Regions from separate parts of the Pseudomonas sp. 3MAES_34.3B genome, predicted to be linked through region 2. Evidence: riboswitches for the same ligand, from Rfam matches in the RefSeq annotation. Region 2 holds a riboswitch; each other region holds the start of a gene.
What was found. Region 2 has a riboswitch for cobalamin ahead of cobO (cob(I)yrinic acid a,c-diamide adenosyltransferase). Riboswitches for the same ligand answer to the same signal wherever they lie in the genome.
Positions count from the first base shown of each region.

Region 1: it holds a riboswitch for cobalamin, as region 2 does, so the genes downstream of both, AC3Z8Y_RS12515 (CbtB domain-containing protein) here and cobO (cob(I)yrinic acid a,c-diamide adenosyltransferase) in region 2, are expected to answer to the same signal.
Region 3: it holds a riboswitch for cobalamin, as region 2 does, so the genes downstream of both, AC3Z8Y_RS14030 (ABC transporter substrate-binding protein) here and cobO (cob(I)yrinic acid a,c-diamide adenosyltransferase) in region 2, are expected to answer to the same signal.

Region 1 is NZ_CM176960.1:2,801,862-2,807,506, reverse strand. It holds gene cobM (precorrin-4 C(11)-methyltransferase) at 1-679, opposite strand, end outside; gene AC3Z8Y_RS12525 (cobalamin biosynthesis protein) at 717-1,118, opposite strand; gene AC3Z8Y_RS12520 (CbtA family protein) at 1,124-1,816, opposite strand; gene AC3Z8Y_RS12515 (CbtB domain-containing protein) at 1,827-2,015, opposite strand; cobalamin riboswitch at 2,094-2,294, opposite strand; gene AC3Z8Y_RS12510 (DUF2790 domain-containing protein) at 2,401-2,676, opposite strand; gene lpdA (dihydrolipoyl dehydrogenase) at 2,837-4,201, opposite strand; gene AC3Z8Y_RS12500 (dihydrolipoamide acetyltransferase family protein) at 4,211-5,446, opposite strand; gene AC3Z8Y_RS12495 (alpha-ketoacid dehydrogenase subunit beta) at 5,446-5,645, opposite strand, start outside.
Region 2 is NZ_CM176960.1:3,557,084-3,562,728, forward strand. It holds gene cobD (threonine-phosphate decarboxylase CobD) at 1-505, opposite strand, end outside; gene cbiB (adenosylcobinamide-phosphate synthase CbiB) at 498-1,406, opposite strand; gene bluB (5,6-dimethylbenzimidazole synthase) at 1,403-2,053, opposite strand; gene AC3Z8Y_RS15590 (cobyrinic acid a,c-diamide synthase CobB) at 2,046-3,359, opposite strand; gene cobO (cob(I)yrinic acid a,c-diamide adenosyltransferase) at 3,356-3,967, opposite strand; cobalamin riboswitch at 4,093-4,314, opposite strand; gene AC3Z8Y_RS15600 (PQQ-dependent sugar dehydrogenase) at 4,410-5,645, shown strand, end outside.
Region 3 is NZ_CM176960.1:3,187,689-3,193,333, forward strand. It holds gene AC3Z8Y_RS14020 (bifunctional diguanylate cyclase/phosphodiesterase) at 1-1,643, shown strand, start outside; cobalamin riboswitch at 1,682-1,870, shown strand; gene AC3Z8Y_RS14025 (hypothetical protein) at 1,840-1,995, opposite strand; gene AC3Z8Y_RS14030 (ABC transporter substrate-binding protein) at 1,994-2,995, shown strand; gene AC3Z8Y_RS14035 (FecCD family ABC transporter permease) at 2,992-4,020, shown strand; gene AC3Z8Y_RS14040 (ABC transporter ATP-binding protein) at 4,017-4,790, shown strand; gene AC3Z8Y_RS14045 (DoxX family protein) at 4,927-5,352, shown strand; gene AC3Z8Y_RS14050 (glyoxalase) at 5,503-5,645, shown strand, end outside.

The DNA.
Region 1 (5,645 bases), 760 kb from region 2:
GCACCCGGCCAACCAGAATCAGCGCCGTGCGCTTGAACACCTTGGCTTGGGCCTTGATTACGATATCGCCTAGCGTGCCCGTGACGTAATCCTCTTCCGGCCAGCTGGCTTTGTGAATCACGGCGATCGGGCAGTCCCGTCCGTAGTGGGGCGTCAGTTCCTCCACGATAGCCGCAAGATGGCTTACCCCAAGATGGACCGCCATGGTCGCGCCATGCCGGGCCAGGTCTTGCAGCGCTTCGCCGGCAGGCATTGGCGAGCGAGTGCCGTAGCGGGTAAGGATCACAGTCTGCGAAACACCGGGCAGGGTAAGTTCGGCGCCCAGCAGGGCAGCGCAGGCCGCCACGGCCGTTACGCCAGGCACAATTTCGTAGGGTATGCCCCGCGCGCGCAGGCAACGGATCTGCTCGCCGATCGCGCCATACAGGCTGGGGTCACCGGAATGCACCCGGGCAACGTCCAAGCCTTTGGTATGGGCGGCGGCGATCTCTTCGATGATTGCTTCCAGGTGCAACTCGGCACTGTTCACCACCCGTTGTGCAGTGTGTTGAGCGAGCAATGCTTCGGGCACCAGCGAGCCGGCATAGATGATCACCGGGCAGCTGCGGATCAGCCTCTGGCCCTTGACCGTAATCAAATCCGGGTCGCCGGGGCCGGCGCCAATAAAATAGACCGTCATTGCACAAGCCCTTATCCCGGGAATAGTTGAGCATTCTTCATGTTGAAGCCAAGGCCACCGTGGCCTGCGGAGAACACTGGCGGGTGATCAGCAGGCGAGGCGACAGCGTACTCAGCACTTGGCAGTGGGCGAGCGCGGCGCTTTCCGCTACGCCATGGCAGCCGGTATGGCGCCAGCTCACCTCCGAGCGTTGGCTCAAAAGCGGTTCGAACGGCGCCAGGGCAACGGCAGAATATCCGCCCAGGGGCATCATCAAGCGCCCGGCCAGGGCCACTAGCCCGGGCTCGTCCAGGCGGCGCTCGAGCGTCGCGATGCCGCGCAGTTCACTAGCGCTGGCGCCGACCAGTGCCAATGCCTGATTGAGCAGCCCTTGCAGTTCCGATACGGGGCAGCCCTGACGGCAACCGAAACCGGCCACCAGCCAGGCGCGCGTACTCACTGGAGTCAGGCCTGCGGGGCGCGACGGAACAACCAGGCACTGGCCAGGCCAAGCGCCAGCCAGAACACCACGTTGATGGCCTGCGCGGCCCAGCGGAACTGATGCTCGAGCGCTTCAGGGGCCAGGCTTTCATGAGTGGGCGGTTGCGGTGCGCCGATGATGTGCGGGATGACCAGCAATACCGCACCCGCTATTTTCAGCAGCCAGTTCGGGGAAAACACCATCAACGCCAACGCGACGGCAGTTGACGCTGCCGTACCGATCCACCACAGCTGACGCGAGGTCAGGTCTGCCGCTGCAGTGCCTGGCAATTCCGGCGGTAGCCCCAGGGTAGGCGCGAGGGTAAACACCGCATAGCCCGCCAGGCCCCATAGCAGCCCCTCGGCGGTGCGCCCGGGTGCACGCAGGGTGTACAGGCCGGCCAGCATCAGGGCAAAGCCCACCGCGACCACCAGGTTACCGCCTGTAGTGGACAGCAAGCGCTGCCAGCCGTCCTCGGGTTCCCACGCCGCTGCTTCGTGTTCATGCTCATGGGTGGCGGCACCCAGAGCCCCGTGCTCATGGGTAGCCGGTGCTGCGGTCTCGTAGGTTTCAGCCTGAAGGATCAACGGGCTGAGCCACAGGCTTTGCATGAACGTGAGCAGCAGGGCCGCGAACAGGCCGGCGAAGCCAGCGGTGCGCAGAATACGCGTCATCATGAACATGCCCTCAGTGGCAAGGGAAGGCTGCGCTGTGGCGGGTGTCATGGGCGGCATTGTGCACGGCGGGGATGTGTGAGAAACCGGCGAAATACACCAGCCCGGCGCCGAGCAGGGTAGCGAAGCACGCCGCGGTAACGCGTTGCGCAAGGGTGGAGGCGGGGCGAGTAATAACGTGGCTAGCAGTATGGGCGGACATGGCGCTTCCCTCAGGTGAGTGACGAGCAGGCGCCGAGCCTCCGCACAGCGGAGATCGGACAGCCCGCCCACCGCAGGTGTCAATGATGTCGATCGGGCCGGTCTCCGGGCTTGCGAGGGGCAGGCAGAAGCCGGCCGGTTCGTTCCCCCTTCCCATGCCTGTGCACAGTGGATTGGAAACGCACTCGCTTACCGTTGCGGGGGCAGCACCGGACTGGCCTTGCGGCGCACCGGTTTCCCGTTTCACCCTGCGAAGGGCACCCGAACGAAAGGCGTAAGGAAAGCATGCCAAGGTAGGAACGTCAAATCGAAGGTGCGCGGGCCGACACCTGCGCGCAAAAGCAAAAGCCCCGGGAGGGCCGGGGCTTTGGGTGCAACGCGGTGGTTCAACCGTTGGCGCGGTCGTCGTAGCCGCCTTGTTGCAGGTATTGCACCTTGTGCAGCTCACCTTTGCTGTCCTGGTAAACCATGGTCACCGGTACCACGCCGCTTTTGTTGCTGACGTCGGTCTTGGAGATGATTTTCTGGACATCCAGCTGCATGCCGTAGTGGTAGGTTTCGACCGGCAAATTAGCGGTAACGGCGCGGTCGGCACCATCCTGTGCAAAGGCGCCAGTGGCGAATACAGCGGTCAGGGCGGCGATGGCGAATGCGGTTTTCATGTTCGTGTCCTCGTTGGGTGATGAAGTGGCTTTTCGTTGGGGTTAGTAAACCGCCTCACGCGCCGTTCGAGAAATTGAACACTGTGCTGGCAACAATCACCGTTTTTGATAATGGCGCCAGCCGCTCTATGCAGCGGGTTCTGGCGCCTGACGGTCCATTTCAGATATGCAATGCATGCCCCAGCGCGCGCATTGCCGCTTCCTGCACCGCTTCGCCCAAGGTGGGATGGGCGTGAATGGTACCGGCGATGTCTTCAAGCCGCGCGCCCAGTTCCAGAGACTGGCTGAAGGCAGCTGCCAATTCCGACACGCCCGGGCCCACGGCTTGCCAACCGAGGATCAAGTGGTCATCTTCGCGTGCCACCACCCGCACGAAGCCGGTAGTCGCGCCCAGCGTCATTGCGCGGCCGTTGGCGGCAAAGGGGAAGCTGGCAACCAGCGCCTGGCTGCCGGCCTGTTCCGGCGTAAGCCCCGCCACCACGATTTCCGGGTCGGTATAGCACACCGCCGGGATCGCCCGGGGCGTGAACTCGCGACGGTGCCCCGCGATGAGCTCGGCCACCATCTCGCCTTGCGCCATCGCCCGGTGCGCGAGCATTGGTTCGCCGGTCACATCGCCGATGGCCCACACATCGGTCATGCTGGTGCGGCAACAGGTATCTACCTTGATAGCCCGCCCCGTCATGGCCAGATCAAGCGCCTCCAGCCCGTAGCGTTCGGTGCGAGGTGTGCGCCCTACCGCCACCAGCACACGGTCGGCCTCCAGCGCCACTGGCTCGCCGCCTGGCCCGCGCACGCTCAAACGTTGTGCGTCGGCGTCATAAGCCTCTACTGCATGGCCCTCAAGGGTGGCGATGCCCAGCTGCTTCATCCGCTGGGCCACGGGTTGGCTCAGTTCGGTGTCGTAGGCTGGCAACAACCTGGGCTGCGCTTCGATCACCGTGACCTGCGCGCCCAGCTTGCGGTAAGCGATGCCCAGTTCCAGGCCGATATAGCCGCCGCCAATCACTGCCAGATGGCGAGGCAGGCTGGAAGGGGACAGTGCTGCTGTGGAGTCGATGACCGCCCCGCCCAGCGGCAGGCCCGCAAGCGTAACGCTGCGCGAGCCGGTGGCCAGCACCAGGTGCTTGCAGTGGATACGGGTGTCGCCTACCTGCACCGTTTTACCGTCCACCAGCGTGCCATGGCCGTGGACCACCGTAATGTTGTGCTTTTTCAGCAAAGCGGCAACACCGCTGGTAAGCCGGTCGACCATGGTGTTCTTCCAGCCCACGGCGCTCGCGAGGTCCAGTTGCGGGTTCGAGGCGCTGACGCCGAATGGGGTAGGCTCGCTCACCTGATGAAAATGTTCGGCCACATGAATCAACGCCTTGGATGGGATGCAGCCTACGTTCAAGCAGGTGCCGCCTAACGCTTCAGCCTCCACCAGTACGGTGGGTATGCCCAACTGCCCGGCGCGAATGGCCGTGACGTAACCACCCGGGCCGCCGCCCAGGACCAACAGTTTTGTTTCCAGCGTGTGCATGGTCGGGCCTTATTCGATGAAAAGGGTGGCGGGCTGTTCGAGGAGCTGACGTATCGCCTGGATGAACCGGGCAGCGTCCATGCCATCCACCACCCGGTGGTCGAACGAACTGGAGAGGTTCATCATTTTGCGGATCACGATCTGGCCATCCACTACCATTGGCCGCTCGACCATCCGGTTCACCCCCACGATGGCCACTTCCGGCAGGTTCAGCACTGGCGTGGAAACGATACCCCCCAGCGCGCCGAGGCTGGTAAGGGTGATGGTCGACCCCGAGAGGATTTCGCGCTCCGCCTTGCCGTGGCGAGCCGCCGCTGCGATACGGGCGATTTCACGCGCATTGCCCCACAGGTCCTGTTGTTGGGCATCGCGCAGCACAGGTACCAGCAAGCCGTTGTCGCCTTGGGTCGCGATGCCGACATGCACCGCACTGTGGCGCTCCACCACCTGTTCTTCGTCGTTGTACCGAGCGTTGAGCTGGGGGAAATCGCGCAGTGCAACCACCAGCGCGCGCACCAGCAGCGGCAGCAGCGTGAGCTTGCCGCGCGCCTCGCCCCATTTACCGTTGAGTTGCAGGCGCAGCGCTTCCAACGCGGTAACGTCTATCTCCTCCACATAGCTGAAATGCGCGGCGCGGCGGGTTGCCTCCTGCATGCGCTCGGCGATCTTGCGGCGCAGGCCGATCACCGGCACTGCCTGGATATCGTCCTTGGTGGCGCAGGCCAGCCCTTGAACGGGCCGCTGCTGGGTGGCATCCAGATCGGCGTGAACGATGCGCCCCGCCGGGCCACTACCTTTGACGGCAGCCAGGTCGATCCCGGCGTCCCAGGCGCGCTTGCGCACGGCCGGGGAGGCCAGCGGGCGTTCGGTCGACACCTTGGGCTCTGGCACCTTGGCCACTACCTCAGGCGTAACCACCGGCTGAGGGGGTGGCGCAGCATCAGCCGGAGCAGGCGACGCCGCTGCAGGTGCAGGCGTTGCCGATACCTTGAGATTGCCGGCGCCTTCCACTTCGAGGCGGATCAGCTCACTGCCAACGGCCATGGTTTGCCCGGGCACAGCGCCCAGGGCGACAACCTGGCCAGAGACCGGGCTGGGGATTTCCACGGTGGCCTTGTCAGTCATCACGTCGGCCAGCACCTGGTCTTCGGTAACCGTATCCCCGACCTTCACGTACCACTCCACCAGTTCCACCTGGGCGATGCCTTCGCCAATGTCGGGCATCTTGATCACATGCTGGCCCATCAACGCACCTCCATCACGCGCTTGAGCGCCGCGCCCACGCGGGTGGGGCCGGGGAAATAAGCCCATTCCTGAGCGTGGGGGTAGGGGGTATCCCAGCCCGCCACCCGTTCGATAGGCGCCTCGAGCCAATAGAAGCAGTGCTCCTGAACCAAGGCCAACAGCTCGGCGCCCAGCCCGCAGGTTTGCGTAGCCTCATGCA
Region 2 (5,645 bases):
GGTCCATGAAGGCTTCGTCCACAACCAGCCAGCCGCCGCGTGCAGCGAGCCGGGCGTGCCAGGCAAGCAGGCGTTCACGGTCAAACAGGCGGCCGGTGGGGTTGTTCGGGTTGACCAGCACCAGTACATCCAGCCGGTCCAGGTAGCCCTCGACTTCTTCGTCGTTGATTTCACGGACCACATGGCCACCTTTGCGCCAGGCTTCGGCATGCTCGGCATAACAGGGCGCCAGCACGCCAACCTTGCCGCTGCGACGTAGCCGCGGCAAGGCCTGGATGGCGGCCTGGGAGCCTGCCACCGGGAGCACCTGTTCGGCGCCGTAGTAACCACAGGCGGCCGCTTCTAGGCCGTCGTCGGTTTCCGGCAGGCGAGCCCAGGCGGCGACCGGAATTGGCGGAATAGCCCAGGGCCAAGGCGCGATCCCGGTGGACAGGTCCAGCCAGGCCGGGGCTTCGATGCCGAATTCCCGAGCCGCGGCTCGCAAACGCCCGCCGTGTTCAAGCATAGAATTGCCCTCCTAGACAGATGAGCAGCAGCCATAGCCATACGCCCCGCTGCACCAGCGCCCAGGCCCGCTCGATCGCCCCGGCATCCGGCTCTGGGCCTTCGCCCAGCTGCGGGCGCTCGTGTAGCTCACCGTGGTAGGTGGCGGGCCCACCCAGCGCTACGCCCAGGGCACCCGCACCGGACGCCATCACCGGGCCGGCGTTGGGGCTGTCCCAGAGCGAACCCTGACGCCGCCAGCAACGCAGGGCCAGCGCCGTCTTGCCCAGCACTGCATAGGTGAGCGCAACGAGCCGGGCAGGAACGAGGTTCAGCAGGTCGTCAATGCGCGCGGCGGCCCAGCCGAAACGTTCGAAGCGCTCGTTACGATAGCCCCACATGGCATCGAGGGTGTTGGCGAGGCGGTACAGCACTACGCCGGGCACGCCACCCACCACGAACCAGAACAGCGCCGCAAACACCGCATCGCTGCCGTTCTCCAGCGCCGACTCGGTGGCGGCCTTGGCTACCCCGGTAGCGTCCAGTGCATCGGTATGGCGGCTGACCAGCCGGCTTACGCGCTCGCGGGCCTTGCCCAGGTCGCCCTCTCGCAATGCGCGAGCCACTGGCTCAAGGTGCTCACCCAGGCTGCGCAGGCCCAGCGCCCAATACAACACCAGCACTTCCACCACACTGCCAATCACCGGCAACCAGGACAGTAGGGTCAGTACCAGCACCGGTGGCACCACCGCCATCAGCCAGGCCGTGACGCCATGACTGCGCCAGCCATGGCCGGCGGAATTAAAGCGCTGCTCCAGCCGCTGGGCCAGGTTGCCGAAGCCCACCAGCGGATGCCAGCGGCGTGGCTCGCCCAGTAGCGCGTCCAATGCAATTGCCGCGACACAAGTAAGGGCGAGGTTCACGGCTGCGCCCCCCAAATATCCTCGAACATCAATTCATGTAGCGGGCGCTCTTGTGCCCAGCCTTCCAGTACCAACATTGGCGCGGCGTAGAAGTCAGCCACCGGCCCGAGACACAACACCGCCATGGGGCGGGCGCCGGGTGGCATGTTCAACAATTCGCCGAGGCGGTCGGGATCGAACAGCGACACCCAGCCCATGCCCAGCCCTTCGGCGCGCGCCGCCAGCCACAGGTTTTGCACGGCACACGACAACGACGCCAGGTCCATCTCCGGCAGCGTACGGCGGCCGAATACATGCTGCTCGCGCCCATCGCCCAGGGCGACCACCAGCAGTTCGGCGCAATCACGCACGCCTTCCACCTTGAGCTTCATGAAGTCATCCGAGCGCTCGCCCAAGGCCTGGGCCGTGTTCAGCCGCTCGGCCTCCACCAGTTGGTGGATGGCTTCGCGCAATGCAGGGCGGCGGATACGAATGAACCGCCACGGCTGCATCAGGCCCACGCTCGGGGCTTGGTGGGCGGCGGCAAGCAAGCGGTGCAACACCTCGGGCGCCACCTCGCCACCGCTGAAATGGCGCATGTCCCGGCGCTCTGCGATGGCACGGTACACCGCCGCCCGCTCTGCGTCGCTGAAGGCGTGCTCAGTCATCAGCAGGGCCTCCCGGCTGTAACAGCGCCGCGGCTGCTGCAAGGTTCGAAGGGAAATAAAAATGGACGTAGGAGGCCGTGAGCCTGCCGCAACGGTACACCGCCTCGGCACCCCGCCCGCCGTTGGGGCTGCGCCCACGGGCAACAGCTTCCCATGGCGTGGTAGTCAACGAATGATGGTAGGTATGGCCGCGCAGGGTGCCCTCGTCCAGCGCCACCTCCTGCAGGGCCAGGGCGGCAAGGCGTTTTTGCAGCGTGGCCTCGCCTGGCATCAGGCCAAGCAGTGGCGCCCGCTCGCCGTCTACATCGGTAAGGCCTTCCAGCAAGTAGAGCATGCCACCGCATTCCGCCAGCAACGGCTTGCCCGCCTGATGATGGGCGCGAATGCTTTCCAGCATGCCGGTATTGGCCGCCAGGCGCTGGTGGTGCAGCTCAGGGTAGCCGCCAGGTAAATACAAACTGTCGCAGGGTGGCAGCGCGGTATCGCTGATGGGCGAGAAAAACCGCAGCTCTGCCCCCATGGCACGCAGGGCGTCGAGGTTGCCGTTATAAAGGAAGGCAAACGCCTGGTCCCGGGCCACCGCCACGCGCACGCCTGTGAGCAACGGTGCCACAGGTTCGTTCTCAGGCGGATAGAAGCTGACCGGCGCCGGCAAGGCGTCATCGCAGGTTGCCGCCAAGGCCTCGGCGGCTGCATCCAGCCGACGGTCCAGGTCCTCGAGCTCGCTGGCTTGTACCAACCCGAGATGACGGCTAGGCAAGCCGATGGCTTGCTCACGCGGCAGGCCACCGAACCAGCGCAGGCCCTCTGTGAGGCTATCGCGCAGCAACTGGCCGTGACGCTCGCTGCCTACGCGGTTGGCAAGCACGCCCGCGAAGGGCAGCTCCGGGCGGTATCGCGCCAGCCCCAACGCCAAAGCCCCGAAGGTTTGTGCCATGGCCGTGCCGTCGATCACACCGAGCACCGGCACTCCCAGCTCGATGGCCAAGTCTGCGCTCGACGGGGTGCCGTCAAACAGTCCCATCACCCCTTCCACCAGAATGAGGTCAGCGGTCTCGGCCGCTTCCCAGAGCAGCCGGCGGCTTTGCGCCGCACCTACCATCCACAGGTCCAGTTGATACACCGGCGCACCGCTGGCGCGTTCGAGGATCATGGGGTCGAGGAAATCCGGGCCGCACTTGAACACGCGCACCCGCAGCCCGCGATTGCGATGCAGGCGGGCCAGCGCGGCGGTCACGGTGGTTTTCCCTTGGCCTGAGGCCGGAGCGGCAATCAATACCGCGGGGCACTGGCGCGGCGTACTCACCACTCGATGCCCTTTTGCGCGCGGATACCGGCCTGGAAGGCGTGCTTGATCAGCCCAAGTTCGCTCACAGTGTCTGCGGCCTCGAGCACTTCCGCTTTCGCGGCGCGCCCGGTGACAATGGCATGCTGCAGCGGCGGACGGGCCTTGAGGTCGGCAACCACCTTTTCGACGTCCAGGTAGCCGTGCTTGAGCGCTATATTCAGTTCGTCGAGCAGCACGAAATCCACTGCGGGGTCGGCCAACAGCTCCCGGGCTACCTGCCAGGCAGCCTCGGCGGCAGCGATGTCCCGCTGACGGTCCTGGGTTTCCCAGGTGAAGCCTTCGCCCATCACATGGAAACTTACTTCGTCGGGAAAGCGGCGGAAGAAAGCCTCTTCGCCGGTGGTCTGGCGGCCCTTGATGAACTGCACCACGCCACAGCGCATACCATGGCCCAACGCGCGCGCCAGCATGCCGAAGCCCGAGCTGCTTTTGCCTTTGCCATTACCGGTCAATACCAGGAGCACACCGCGCTCGTCCGCGGACGCAGCGATGCGGGCATCGACTACGGCTTTTTTCCGCGCCATGCGGGCCTGGTGGCGCTCGTCGCGCTCGGGGGATTCGTTCATCGCTGCTCTCCGCTCGCTCGCGGGTGCGCACCAACGCTGCGCCAACGCCACAAAAGGCGGGCAGCATGACGTCAGTGCCGCTCTCACCCGCGCGGCGATCTGTTAATCAACGGGCGGGGCTCGCACCGTATCAGGGGTTTCAGGCCGGTCTCCGGGCTCATGAGCGGGCGTTGCCCCACTCGCACGCCTTCCCGGTTGCCCAGTGGCCCATGCGCGAGCGTTGACTCATCTACCGTTGCGGGGGCAGCGCCGGCATTGCTCGTGGCGAACCGCCCGATGCTCACCGGCTTCCCTGTTTCACCCTGGCAAGCGAACGCTGCCCGGGCACCTGAAACAATCGGCGAAGGGTAAGGGGTTGGCCCGGTAGCGTCAATCAAACATGTTGAACCTCCGCCGCCTCGCTGCCTCTACGGTACATACCTCGGTTGCCAGGAAGCTGATCATGCCCTTCTCCCGCCTTGCTCTCACCGTTTTGATTGCCGCCAGCGTTGCAGGCTGCGGCGAAAGCTCGAAGCTACAGGTGTCCGATGGCACCGGCCCGGCGCCCAAGCTGCCAGAGCCCAACAAAACCCTGATGCCTACCGTGAACATCGCTCCAGCGGTAGGCTGGCCGGAAGGCGTGAAGCCCAAGGCAGCGCCCGGCACGCAAGTGAGCGCGTTTGCCGAGGGCCTGGACCACCCGCGCTGGCTGTACGTACTGCCCAACGGTGACGTGTTGGTGGCCGAAACCAACTCGCCACCCAAGCCCGACGACAGCAAAGGCATTCGCGGCTGGGTGATGAATAAAGTGATGGGCCGTGCGGGCGCGGGCGTGCCCAGCCCGAACCGAATTACCTTGCTGCGCGACAAGGACGGCGACGGTATCGCCGAAACCCGCGAGGTGTTCCTGCAGAACCTGAACTCCCCGTTCGGCATGACTTTGGTGGGGCAGGACTTCTACGTTGCCGATACCGACAAAGTGCTCCGCTTCAAGTATCAGCCTGGCGCTACCCACCTGGAGGGGAACGGCGAAACCGTCACTGACCTTCCGGCCGGCACGATCAACCATCACTGGACCAAGAACGTCATCGCCAGCCAGGACGGCAAGAAGCTGTATGTGACCGTGGGCTCCAACAGCAATGTGGCGGAGAACGGCCTGGACCAAGAACAAGGCCGCGCCGCGATCTGGGAAGTGGATGCAGCCACCGGCCAGAAGCGCCTGTTCGCCAGCGGTTTGCGCAACCCGAATGGGCTGGCCTGGGAACCCCAGACCGGCAAGCTATGGACGGCCGTGAACGAACGGGACGAGATCGGCAGCGACCTGGTGCCGGACTACATCACGTCTGTGAAAGACGGCGCCTTCTATGGCTGGCCGTTCAGTTATTACGGCCAGCACGTGGATGCGCGCGTAGAGCCCGGCGACGCGACCATGGTGCAAAAGGCAATCGCACCCGATTACGCGGTCGGCCCACATACGGCCTCGCTGGGCCTGGCGTTCGCCCAGCCGAACCAACTGCCAGCACCCTTCGACCACGGCGCCTTCATTGGCCAGCACGGCTCCTGGAACCGCAAGCCGCACAGCGGTTACAAGGTGCTATTCGTGCCGTTCGCCAACGGTATGCCTGCCGGCCAACCGGTGGACCTGCTGACGGGCTTTCTGAACGACAAAGAGGAAGCCATGGGCCGCCCGGTGGGCGTG
Region 3 (5,645 bases), 370 kb from region 2:
CCGAGGGCGCCTCGGACTGGATCTGGGAAACGGACGCCAACCTGCGCGTCACCTACCTTTCAGGTCGTTTCCGCACTGCCACCGGGTTCGACACCTCGCAATGGCTGGGCAGGCCGCTGCACCTGTGCCTGAACCTCGGCGCGGGCGTATTCGACACTCTGGCCTCGCAGCCTGAAGGCCATCGCCAGGTAGTGCCCTGCGCCCACACCGACGCCCAGGGTGGTCAACGGCTGGGCAGCCTGCACGCGCGCGCCATCCGTCAGGGTGGATCGGTGATTGGCTATCGCGGCACCGTAAGCGACGTGACCGAGGAGGCCGAGGCGCAGGCGCGCATTGCCTACTTGTCCGGCCATGACGCGCTCACCGGGTTGCCCAACCGCGGGCAGGCCTATCGGGCGCTTCAAGCCCGGCTTGCCGATGGCACCTGTACCAGGGCGTTCGCGATCCTGTTCATCGACCTCAGCGGGTTCAAGCAGATCAACGACTGCCTGGGGCATATCGCGGGCGACCAGGTGTTGGTAAAAGTAGCGCGGCGCCTGGGCGAAGCCTTGCAACCCGACGATGTGCTGGCCCGGCTGGGCGGGGACGAATTCCTGATCATTACGCCCAGGGTTACCCAGCGCTGCCTGAGCGAACTCTGCGAACGGTTGCTGGGCGACTTCACTCCACCGATCGTTACCGCCGAGCACGAGCTTCGCCTGGGGCTATGCATCGGCATCGCCCAGGCACCGATAGACAGCACCGATGCCGAGGAGCTGCTGCGCCTGGCCGATATTGCGCTGTATGAAGCCAAAGGGAGGGGCCGCCACAGCTGGCAGCTGTACAACGCCGAGATGAAGACCCGCATCGAGGAACGCAGGCAGCTGGAGCAGGACCTCAAGCGCGCCGTGCAACATGATGAATTCAGCGTGGTGTTCCAGCCGCGTTTCGATATCACCGGCGCGCGTATTCTCGGCGCCGAGGCGCTGGTGCGCTGGCAGCACCCGGAAAAGGGCCTGCTCAGCCCTGCGGTGTTCATTCCACTGGCAGAGGAAACCGGCCTCATCGTCGCCCTCAGCGACATTGTGATGCGCCGCGCCTGCGCGCTGGTGGCCACCTGGCCCGAGCCGGTGTTCGTATCGGTGAACCTGTCCTGTATCGAATTCATGCGCAGCGACCTGGTCGCCCGTATCGAGCGAACCTTGGCGGGCACCGGGCTACCAGCCTCGCGCCTGGAGGTGGAAGTGACCGAAAGCGTGATGATCGACAATGCCGACGGGGCCCTGGCGTTGATGGTCCAGCTCAAGAAGCTGGGCGTGAAATTGTCCATGGACGACTTCGGCACCGGGTATTCATCACTGAGCTACCTCAGCTGTTACCCGTTCGATGGCATCAAGATAGACCGCAGTTTCGTGATGAACCTCAGCGACCCCAAGGCCAACAACCAGGCGATTGTCAGCGCGGTGGTGGCCATGGGCAAAAGCCTGGGCATGGTGGTCACTGCCGAGGGTGTGGAAACACCCGAGCAGCTCGAAGTGCTTGCCACTTTGGGCTGCGACCAGGCCCAGGGTTACCTGCTGGGCCGCCCCATGCCCCCTGACGCCCTGGCGACCTTGCTCCTGGCGCAGCATGCCGTGACCGCGCAAACCGAGGCCAGCTGTTAACCGGTGTATTGCCCCGCGGTTGCCAATCCTTTCGTTTCGGTTACTATCGCCCCGCCGGTTTCCGAGAGGAACTAACAGGGAATCCACCAGGCCACGGCCTGAAACGGAACTGCCCCCGCAACTGTAGGCGGCGAGCGTGCTCTACACAGGCCACTGGGAACACCCGGGAAGGCGTGGGCACGCCACGACCCGCCAGTCAGGAGACCTGCCGGCCATCCATACAACCACTGACCGGCGGGGTGCCCGGGAAGGGCATTTCCGTGACCCCGGCCATTGCCAGGCAGGGCTTGCGGCCATGTGCTTTCCAGCGCTCGCCGTGATGGCCCAACGCTGGAGACCTGCCGTTGAACATGCTCTGCCGCCCTGCCCTCACCCTGTTGCTTGCGTTGCCAGCGGCTGCCCTGGCCGCGCCGGTGCACTACCCGCTCACGGTTGAAAACTGCGGCAAGGCGCTCACGTTCACTCAAGCCCCCCAGCGCGCCGTGACCATTGGCCAGGCCGGCACCGAGCTGCTCTATGCGCTAGGGCTGGGGGACCGGTTGGTGGGCACTTCGCTGTGGTTCGATCAGGTACAGCCCGAGTACGCGGCGCAAAATGCCAAGGTGGAACGCCTGGCGGACAACGAACCGAGCTTCGAGGCGGTGCTGGCCAAGCGACCACAGCTGGTGGCGGTGCAGTTCGAATGGATGGTGGGCCCCCAGGGCGCAGTGGGTACCCGGGAGCAATTCCACGACCTGAACATTCCCACCTACCTGCTGCCTTCAGACTGCGAAGGCAAGGACAACCTCAAGGGCGCCGACGGTACCCGCCTCGAAACCTTCGATATCGCAAGCCTGTACAAGAGCGTGCGCCAGCTGGCCGACATCTTTGACGTAACGGCGCGTGGCGACGCACTGGTGGAGCAGTACAAGGCCCGGCTGGCGCAAGCGGTTACCCGCGCCGGGCAACACCCGGGTAAAGACGTTTCGGCTGTGGTGTGGTTTTCCAGCGCGGACCTCGCCAGCGACCCCTTCGTGGCAGGAAGAAAGGGCGTGGCAGACTTCATGCTCAGCACGCTAGGCATTCATAACGTGGTGGAGTCCAACGAGGAATGGCCGACCGTTGGCTGGGAAACGCTGGCCCGCGCCAACCCCAGCCTGATCGTGATCGCCCGCATGGACCGCCGCCGCTTCCCCGCCGATGACTATGCGAAGAAACTGGCGTTTCTGAAAAGCGACCCCGTTACCCGCAACATGGACGCCGTGAAGCATGACCGCATCGTGATCCTCGACGCCGATGCGCTGCAGGCAAGCACGCGGTTGTTCACCGGCATCGAGCAACTGGCCGAAGCCAGCGAGCGTTACGCCCGATGAGGCATGGCCCGCTGGCCCTCGCCAGGCCCCTGTCGTGGAGCCTTGCGCTACTGTGCGGCGCGTTGTTGCTGGCCACCGCCATCGGCGAAACCTCACTCGACATGAGCGTGGTGCTGAAGGTGCTGGCCAACAAGCTCACCGGCGCGGCCTGGGCAGTAGACCCGATCGACGACGGCATCGTATGGAATTACCGCTTGCCCCGTGCCTTGGTGGCTGGTGCCTGCGGCGCGGGCCTGGCGATCTGCGGGGTGATTCTCCAGGCCCTGTTACGCAATGCCTTGGCCGAACCCTACCTGCTGGGCATCTCCGCGGGTGCCTCCACCGGGGCGGTGATGGTGTCCGTGGTCGGCGTGGGCGGGGGCATCGTTTCGCTGTCGGTGGGGTCGTTCCTTGGCGCGCTGCTGGCATTCGGGCTGGTGGTTTTACTCGCCCGCTCCTCGCGGCTGAGTGGCAGTGCGGGATTGATCATCCTGGCGGGAATTGCCAGCTCGCAGCTGTTCAACGCACTCACTGCGTTCGTGATCGCCCGCTCGGCCAATGCCGAGCAAGCCCGCGGCATCCTGTTCTGGCTGCTGGGCAACCTCAGTGGCGTGCGCTGGCCCTCGGTGGGCCTGGCCGTGCCCGTCGCCGTGTTGGGCCTGGCTTTATGCTGGTGGCAGCGGCGGGCACTGGACGCGTTCACCTTCGGGGCAGATTCGGCCGCCTCGCTGGGCATTGCGGTGGGCCGGGTGCAGGTGCTGCTGATGACTTGTGCGGCGCTGGTTACCGCGGTCATGGTGTCCCTCGTGGGCTCCATCGGCTTCGTTGGCCTGGTGATCCCTCACGCGCTGCGCCTGTTGGCAGGGCCGGGTCACGCCCGGCTGGTCCCGCTGTCTGCCGTGGCCGGCGCGGTATTTCTGATGGCGGCGGACGTGGTGTCGCGCACCCTCATCAAGGGGCAGGTGCTGCCGATCGGAGTAATCACTGCGCTGATCGGGGCGCCGGTTTTCGCCGGGCTGCTGTTGTATGGAGAGCGGCACCGATGAACAGCGCCCCGCTTCTCGCCTGCCAGGGCGTATGTTTTACCCGCAACGGCGTGCCATTGCTGGCAGGTGTCTCGCTGGAGGTCTACCCCGGCGAACGGCTGGGCATTGTGGGGCCCAATGGCTCGGGAAAATCCACCCTGCTCAAGCTGCTGGCCGGGATCGCCACGCCAAGCGCCGGCCACGTTCAACTGACGGGCCGGGCAATGGCCAATTTGAACCGCCGGGAAGTGGCGCGCCTGCTTGCGCTGGTGCAGCAGCACGCGGACACCCGCGAACGCATTCGAGTATGGGATGCGGTGGCGCTGGGGCGCACGCCGTGGTTGACCGCGCTGGCCCCGTGGGGCGCCGAGCACGACACGGTTGTGGCACAGGCCCTGGAAGCGGTAAACCTGGCGCACCTGGCCCACCGGCCCTGGCACAGCCTTTCCGGCGGGGAACGGCAGCGAGCCCATCTGGCCCGAGCGCTGGCCCAGCAGCCGCGGTTACTGCTGCTGGACGAGCCCACCAATCACCTGGACATCCGCCAGCAGCTGTCGCTGTTGCGGTTGATCCACAGCTTGCCGGTCACCACAGTGATTGCCTTGCACGATCTCAATCAGGCGCTGGGCTGTGACCGGGTGGCGGTGTTGGACGGCGGGCGGCTGGTAGCGATCGGGGCACCTGCTCACGTGCTCACGCCAGAGCGCCTTGCTCACACGTTTGGGGTACACGGGCGCTGGCTGGAAGACCCCGGGCAGCGCCCTGTCCTGGTGTTAGCACCGCTGGAATGATTCGGTAAAATCAACTGTACCTAATTGGGAGACAGTGAAGTTCATTTGTACCAGATTGTCCCCATCCCTTCCGCTCCGTAAGCTTCTCTCCATCGCCGGCACACACGGCAAACCTTGAACTTACGGAGCGACTGACATGACCATCACCACCAAAGACACCACCGCCACCGCCGGCCGCGTTCTGCTGGCAACCCTGTTCCTGCTCAGCGGCGCCGCCAAGGTTGGCGCACCGGCGGCAACGCTCGCCTACATCCAATCCAGCGGCATGCCCTTCCCCACGCTGGGCTATGTCGGCGCCATTGGTGTAGAGCTGGGGTTGGCCAGCCTGTTGGTGATCGGTGCGCAGACCCGGCTGGTGGCCTTGCTGATGGCGGCCTTCGCGGTGGTTACGGCGGTGCTGTTCCACAACTCGCTTGGCGACCAGGGCCAGTTCATCAACTTCTTCAAGAACATTTCCATTGCCGGTGGCCTGTTGCAGGTTGCAGCCTTCGGCGGCGGCGCCCTGAGCGTCGACGGTTGGCTGGCTCGCCGCCGGGCTCACAGCTCCCTGCAGGCGGTGTAGGACCTGGCGAAGCCAGGGAACAGCGTTGCGCCAAGTCAAAAAAGCACAGAGGTACAAGCCCTGGCCTCACCCGCGCTCTAGCCTTGCTTGCATAGCCCAAGCCCCGCGGCAGAGCGCTCCCCTTTCCGAAATCCTGTTCAGGCGGTTCCCATGAAAGCATTTCGTTGCAAACCCTTGATGCTGGCCTTGGCACTGATTGGCGCCGGCCCGTTGGCCGCCCATGCGGCGCCTACCCCTGCCGTAGCCGTGGCGCCGCAATACGACACCAGCCACGTCTACGTGGCGCCTGCGGA